DNA from 3 places in the Streptomyces sp. NPDC048211 genome. Region 3 is predicted to be linked to each of the others. Evidence: riboswitches for the same ligand, from Rfam matches in the RefSeq annotation. Region 3 holds a riboswitch; each other region holds the start of a gene.
The links. Region 3 has a riboswitch for cobalamin ahead of metE (5-methyltetrahydropteroyltriglutamate--homocysteine S-methyltransferase). Riboswitches for the same ligand answer to the same signal wherever they lie in the genome.
Positions count from the first base shown of each region.

Region 1: another riboswitch for cobalamin. It lies ahead of ACGFZA_RS20600 (CbtB-domain containing protein); the one in region 3 lies ahead of metE (5-methyltetrahydropteroyltriglutamate--homocysteine S-methyltransferase).
Region 2: another riboswitch for cobalamin. It lies ahead of ACGFZA_RS04100 (ribonucleoside-diphosphate reductase subunit alpha); the one in region 3 lies ahead of metE (5-methyltetrahydropteroyltriglutamate--homocysteine S-methyltransferase).

Region 1 is NZ_JBIDAD010000005.1:219,378-221,633, reverse strand. Features, by position in the region: gene ACGFZA_RS20605 (CbtA family protein) at 27-800, opposite strand; gene ACGFZA_RS20600 (CbtB-domain containing protein) at 830-1,048, opposite strand; adenosylcobalamin (AdoCbl) riboswitch at 1,094-1,187, opposite strand; gene ACGFZA_RS20595 (histidine phosphatase family protein) at 1,312-1,896, shown strand.
Region 2 is NZ_JBIDAD010000001.1:886,879-889,134, reverse strand. Features, by position in the region: gene mctP (monocarboxylate uptake permease MctP) at 1-294, shown strand, start outside; gene ACGFZA_RS04105 (GNAT family N-acetyltransferase) at 418-930, shown strand; cobalamin riboswitch at 983-1,119, shown strand; gene ACGFZA_RS04100 (ribonucleoside-diphosphate reductase subunit alpha) at 1,259-2,256, shown strand, end outside.
Region 3 is NZ_JBIDAD010000005.1:412,576-414,831, reverse strand. Features, by position in the region: gene metE (5-methyltetrahydropteroyltriglutamate--homocysteine S-methyltransferase) at 1-1,086, opposite strand, end outside; cobalamin riboswitch at 1,247-1,463, opposite strand; gene ACGFZA_RS21410 (carbohydrate kinase family protein) at 1,574-2,256, shown strand, end outside.

The DNA.
Region 1 (2,256 bases), 190 kb from region 3:
AGTGCCGGCCAGTGGTGCCCCAGGACTCAGCCGGCGACGGTGGCCGGCCGGTTCGCGGCGCCGTCCGTGACCGCGGCCGTTCCCGGCTTCGGCACCAGCAGCCGCTCGGTGAGGTACCCGAATACCAGCCCGAAGGTGGTCCAGAGCGTGACCTGCACCGCCAGCGTGGCCAGCCTGAACTCCCAGAGCAGGGAAGCCGGGAAGTCCTTTCCGACCTCGTTGAACGAGGGCAGGAAGGCGTAGGCCAGCCCGATCACCAGCACATAGCCGCCGGCTGCGGCGATCGTGGCGTTCCAGTTGCCCAGGCGCGGAGCCAGCCGCCTGCCGAGGATGACCGCGACGACGGCCAGCAGGACGCTGAGCGCGACCATCAGGAAGAACAGGGCGGTGCGTTGGCCGATGGTGTCCGGGTTGCCGACCGCCGGCGGATTGGCCGGGTACTTCAGGAACGGCACGATGTACACGGCCACCAAAGCAGCGCCCGCGATCAGCGCAGCCGTCGCCCTGGGGCCGAAGCGGCCCATCCGGCCGAGGGCGTAGCAGAAGACGAGTGCGGCGATGCCTCCGACGGCGACACCGAAGACGAGTACACCGGTGGCGAGGCCGGCGGTGGACTGCATGGTGCGGCTGACGAGTTCTTCGCCGCCGCCGTGGTCGTGGCTGTGCGTCTCTTCGAGAGCGATGGCCGCGTCCACACGGGACTCGCCGAGGAAGTAGGCAACGCACAGGGCGAGCGCGCCCGCGACGAGTCCGGCCAGCATGCCGCGGACCAGCAGGGTCCTGACAGATATGGAGTTCATGAGGGGTTCCCCTGGATCAAGCGGTGGGATCAGTGGCAGGGGAAACCGAGGAGGTGGCGCCCGTCGTGGACCCACTCGTGCACGCCCTCGCCCGAGATGAGCGCGGTGGCGCCCTGCTCGGCGCCGACGAAGTACAGCAGGATCAGCATGAGGATGCCGAAGAAGGCGGCCCAAGGGGCGATCGCCTTCAGCGAGATGGGGGTGAGGGCGGGTGCGGCGGTGGTGGGGGCAGCAGCAGTCTGTGCCATGGCAGAACCTCCTGAGGGAACACGCGTCCCGATCGTGGTGCCTGAGACGAAGGTGCTGGGTCTGACTTCCCGTACGGGTACGGGTTCACAGTGGCGCGACCGTGCCGGATTCTCACCGGACTTCCGTCACACCTTCGTCATGTCGTCGCGACCATACCGCCTGCGAGCGGGCGCCGCCATGGTGCCCGTGGACGGCCTGTCCGTCCCCGGATGCCATGGTGGACCTGGCCAAGTGACCAGAGTTCAGGGAGTTGAGAGCGGGTATGGCGGTACGGGTGATGTTGATCTCACCGGCGATGAACGCCGCGCTGCGCGAGGCCCGGTTCGCCGGTGACGCGTCCCTCGACGAATCCGGGCTCCGGCAGGCCCGAGCCTCGGCGGACACCTTGCCCCCGGCGGACCGGGCGCTGCACGGGCCGTCCCGGCGCTGCACCCGGACGGCCGAGGCCCTGGAGATCGGCTCCGTTACCGAACACGCCATCCGTGACTGGGACTTGGGGCGCTGGACAGGTGCCCGCCTGGACGAGGTGAGCGCGAGTGAGCCGGAGGCTGTGGCGGCATGGCTCGCGGATCCCTCGGCCTCGCCGCACGGCGGCGAGTCCCTGCTAGAGCTGTGGGCGCGGGCAGGGGCGTGGCTCGGCTCTCTCGACGCCGGCGACCCCGGTCGAGTGCTGGCGGTGGTCGAGCCCGCCGTGGTCAGGGCCGCGGTCGTCCACGCGCTCGACCTTTCGCCGCAGGCGTTCTGGCGTATCGATGTCGCCCCGCTGACGCTCACCGAGCTCAGCGGCAGGTCGGGGCGGTGGAACCTGCGCTGCGGCCGGCCGCTCACGCCGGAGCAGGGCGCTTGACGCCACTCGGCCAGGGCCGAGGCCGTCCGAGCGTCCCCCGCGTGCGTGGTCGCCCCGCATCCAGCTAAGGGCTGTCCCGCAATTCCTGGTGGATCAGCGCGCGGCGTCAGATGCGGTGCATCGCAAGGCGGAGGGGCGCCCGCATACTGGATGTATTCGGGCGTTTCGACAACGCGGCGAGGTGCCGTAGCTGTCGTCGTGCGCCCGCCAGGAATTGCGGGACAGCCCTTAGTGCTGGGCGCCGGCCGCTGGAGCGTCCCCCGCGCGTGCGTGGTCGCCCCGGGCGGACCCGGGGCGTTACGCCCAGGAGCGGAGCATCAGGCCACCACAGGCGGGACGAAGGCAAGGTCTCGTGTGACG
Region 2 (2,256 bases), on a different contig from region 3:
GTCGGCATGGTCTACGGAACGGCTGCCGCGTACGGGGTCGCCAGCCCGACCCAGAAGCACTTCGGCGGGTCCTCCAAGGCGATCCCGGGCATCGGCGAGATCGGCTACATCGGCCTGACGGCCTTCGTGCTGAACGTCCTGGTCGTCGTCGTCCTCACCTTCGTCCTGAACGCCGTGAAGGCGCCCGCCGGGATCGACGAGACCTCCCCGGGCGACTACACCGCGGACGCGGGCGACCCGGGCGTGCAGACCGAGCTCCCGCCGGCCACCGCCGGTGCGCCGGGCGGTCACTGACCTCCGCCGCGCGCACGCGAACGGGCCGTCGCACCTCTCCGGAAGGGGTGCGGCGGCCCGTTCGCGCGTCCCCGCGGAAAAGCCCTTGCGGCCTCGGCCCGTGCCTGCGGCAGACTTCGGCCCATGGACATAGCAATCCGGCCGGTCGAGCCCGCCGAGCACGCGCTCCTCGGCGAGATCACCGCCGAGGCCTATCTGGGCGACGGGCTCCTGGACCTCGGCGCCGACGATCCGTACCTGGTGCAGCTGCGCGACGTGCCCCGCCGGGCCGCCGAGGCCGAGGTGCTGGTGGCCGCCGACGCGCGGGGCCGCGTCCTGGGCGGGGTCACCTACGCCCCGCCGGGCAACCCGTGGGCCGACATCGCGGCGGCCGACGAGGCCGAGTTCCGGATGCTGGCGGTCTCCCGCGAAGCCCGTGGCGCCGGGGCGGGCGAGGCGCTCGTACGGGCCTGTATCGACCGCGCACGAGGCACCGGCGGCGTCACGGGGCTCGTCCTGTCGACGCAGCCGGCGATGCGCGGCGCCCATAGGATCTACGGGCGCCTCGGCTTCGTACGGACCCCCGAGAAGGACTGGAGCCCCGTCGCCGACCTCACGCTGCTGACGTACCGTCTGGACCTCCGCCCCGCGCCATAAGGGCACACCGCGATCGCGTACGACACAACATGTGGGGGCTGCCGCATCCGGCAGCCCCCACATGTATGCTCGTGCTCGCTGTCGCCGCAGGGAAATCCGGTGCGAATCCGGAACTGTCCCGCAACGGTGTGTTCGGTGTGCTTTTGCGCACCCCGAGTCCGAAGTCCTGCCGACAGCGCATCCGGCTCGACCGATCCGGATGCCCAGACGTCCGGGCCTCGTGGATGGGCCGGTGGACGCCGCACGGAGTGCTGCCCTGCCCGGGTCCCGCTCCGCCCGGCTGCCCCCGCTCCCCGCAGGCCCCGAGCCGAGCGAGGGAGTGCACCACGTGACCATCGCGCCAGCCGATCCGGTAACAGCGGCCGAATCAACGGGAACCACGAGCGACGGACCGGGAACCGTACTGCTGCGGACCCTGACCGACCTCACCGCCGATCTGCCCGACACCGACCCCGGACGCGTCGCCGCCGCCGCGCTGCGCGGCCGCAACGCCCGGTCGGACGAGGCGGAGCTGCGCTCGCTGGCCACCGAGGCCGCCGCGGGTCTGATCTCCGAGGACCCCGCCTACTCCCGGCTCGCCGCCCGCCTCCTCACCCGCACCATCGCGGACGAGGCGGCCGGGCAGGGCGCGACGTCGTTCTCCGCATCCGTCGCCGTCGGGCACCGCGAGGGCCTGATCGCGGACCGCACCGCCGCGTTCGTGACGCTCCACGCGGCCGCGCTCGACGCTCTGGTGACGCAGTCGCTCGCCGACGGGGCCGACGACCGCTTCGGCTACTTCGGCCTGCGCACCCTGCACAGCCGCTACCTGCTGCGCCACCCGATCACCCGCCAGGTCATCGAGACACCGCAGCACTTCATGCTCCGGGTCGCCTCCGGGCTCGCCGAGGACACCTCCGAGCGCGCCCTGGACGAGGTCGCCGCGCTGTACGGCCTGATGAGCCGGCTGGACTACCTGCCCTCCTCCCCCACGCTCTTCAACTCCGGCACCCGCCACCCGCAGATGTCCTCCTGCTATCTGCTGGACTCGCCGCTGGACGAGCTCGACTCGATCTACGACCGCTACCACCAGGTGGCACGCCTCTCCAAGCACGCGGGCGGCATCGGCCTCTCGTACTCCCGCATCCGCGCCCGCGGTTCGCTGATCCGCGGCACCAACGGGCACTCCAACGGCATCGTGCCGTTCCTGAAGACGCTCGACGCGTCCGTCGCCGCGGTCAACCAGGGCGGCCGGCGCAAGGGCGCCGCCGCCGTCTACCTGGAGACCTGGCACGCGGACATCGAGGAGTTCCTGGAGCTGCGCGACAACACGGGCGAGGACCAGCG
Region 3 (2,256 bases):
GCGGGCGAAGGCGAGCCATCGCCCGATCCGGGGGTCGATGCCGCGCTCGGCATCGGCGTCCAGGGGGACGTGCAGCAGTGAGCAGGAGGCCGAGACGTCGACCCGGCCGGCGAGACCGAGCAGGGTTCCCAGCGTCGCGAGTGACTTCTCCAGGTCGTTGATCCAGATATTGCGGCCGCTGACGACGCCCGCGACCAGCCGCTTGCCCGGCAGCCCGCCGGCGGCTGCGAGATCGGCGAGGTTGGCGGCGCCGGATTCGGTGAAGTCGAGGGCCAGTCCCTCGACCGGAGTCCGGGCCAGGACGGGCAGGGCGGTGCCGAGGCGCCCGAAGTAGGAGGCGACCAAGAGCTTCGGCCGGTCGTCCGACCCGCCCAGCCGGTCGTAGGCGCGGGCGACGGCGTCCAGCTCCGCCGGCGTGCGGTCCTGGACGAGGGCGGGCTCGTCGAGCTGCGCCCAAGCGGCTCCCGCCGCCCTGAGGTCGGCGAGTACCTCGGCGTACACGGGCAGCAGCCGGTCCAGGAGGGACAGCGGGTCGAAGTCCGCTGGGGCGCCGGGGGCCGCCTTGGCCAGCAGGAGGTAGGTGACGGGGCCGACGAGGACGGGCCGGCCCGTCATGCCGAGGCGGGCGGCTTCGCGGAACTCGGCGACCTGCTTGCCGGAGTCGGCGGTGAACACCGTTTCGGGGCCCAGTTCGGGGACCAGGTAGTGGTAGTTGGTGTCGAACCACTTGGTCATCTCCAGCGGGGCCGCCTCCCGGCTGCCGCGGGCCATCGCGAAGTACCCGTCCAGGGGATCGGCCTCCACGGCGGTCCGGTGGCGGTCCGGGATCGCACCGACCATGACGCTGGTGTCCAGGACGTGGTCGTAGAGGGAGAAGTCACCGGTGGGGAGTTCACCGATTCCGGCGGCCGCGAGTTCCTCCCAGTTCGCCCGGCGCAGGGCGGCGGCCGACTCCCGGAGGGATTCGGCGGTGACGCCGCCCTTCCAGTAGCCCTCGACGGCTTTCTTCAGTTCGCGGTGATGGCCCTGGCGGGGGTAGCCGAACACGGTGGCCGCTGCCGTCGCCGTGGTGGGTTCGGATGTCACGTAGCTCTCCTTCGCGAGCGTGTCTCCTGCGGATCCCGGATCGGGTCGAGGGCGCGAAGGGGTGACGGACCGGGCGGATCGCCGCACCGTCCCGGTGCCCGTCCACCCGCTGTCTGCCGCCGACCCGCCCACGAGGTCACCGAGATCTCCGCATCCGAGGGTTCGGTTGCGGGCAACGGGCAGGTCTTCGGACTCGCGGGCACGTCTGCCGAGGCAGACACCTACTGGCCGTCGCTTCCCGGACCCTTCGGATCCAGTGCGTATGACGGCGGTCGTTCCCGCTCACCGCTGCGGGGCAGTCCCGGATTCCCACCGGGTTCCCTCTTGCGACGCACCTGCCTGGCGGACAGGGGCGAACCAGCTGCACCACCCACCCTAAGGCCTCGCACGGCACGGTGTTGTTCACATTCCGGACCCGCGGGTGGGACGGATATGTGTGACGGGCCCTCGGTCATACTGGCCACGGCGGGAACAGAGAGGCGGCACAGTGGTTCGACAACTCACGGAATACGACGTCTTGGTGGTCGGCGGCAGCGGGGTGGACACCATCGTCCGCGTCGACGCCCTGCCGGTCCCGCTCGCCGACTCGGTCATGGTCGGCCCGATCGAGGAGTGGCCCGGCCATACCGGGGGCAATGTGGCGCTCGGCGCCCGTGCGCTGGGGCTGGACGTCGCGCTGCTCGACTGCATCGGCGACGACTGGACCGGTGTGCAGGTGCGCGAGCGACTGGCCAAGGGCGATGTGGAGTTCCATCCGCTGATCTCGGCGGCGGGCACCCGTCGTGCGGTGAACCTGGTGGACGCGACCGGGCGTCGGATGTCGTTCTACGATGCCCGCGACCCGGAGGATCTGCGGATGCCGCAGGACTTCTATCTCCCCCGGCTGCGGCGGGCCCGCCACGTCCATCTGTCCATCATGAACTTCACGCGCTTCCTCTACGACGACATCGAGGCCCTCGGCATCCCGGTCTCCACCGATCTGCACGACTGGGACGGGCTGAACGACCATCAGCGGGAGTTCGCCCTCCGGTCCGATCTCGTCTTCTTCAGCGCGGCTGCGACGGGCGACCGCGCCCCCTCGGTGATGCGGGAGATCGTGCGTGAGGGCCGTGCCGGCACGGTCGTCGCCACGGACGGCGCGGCGGGGTCCTACATCCTCACCCGAGACGG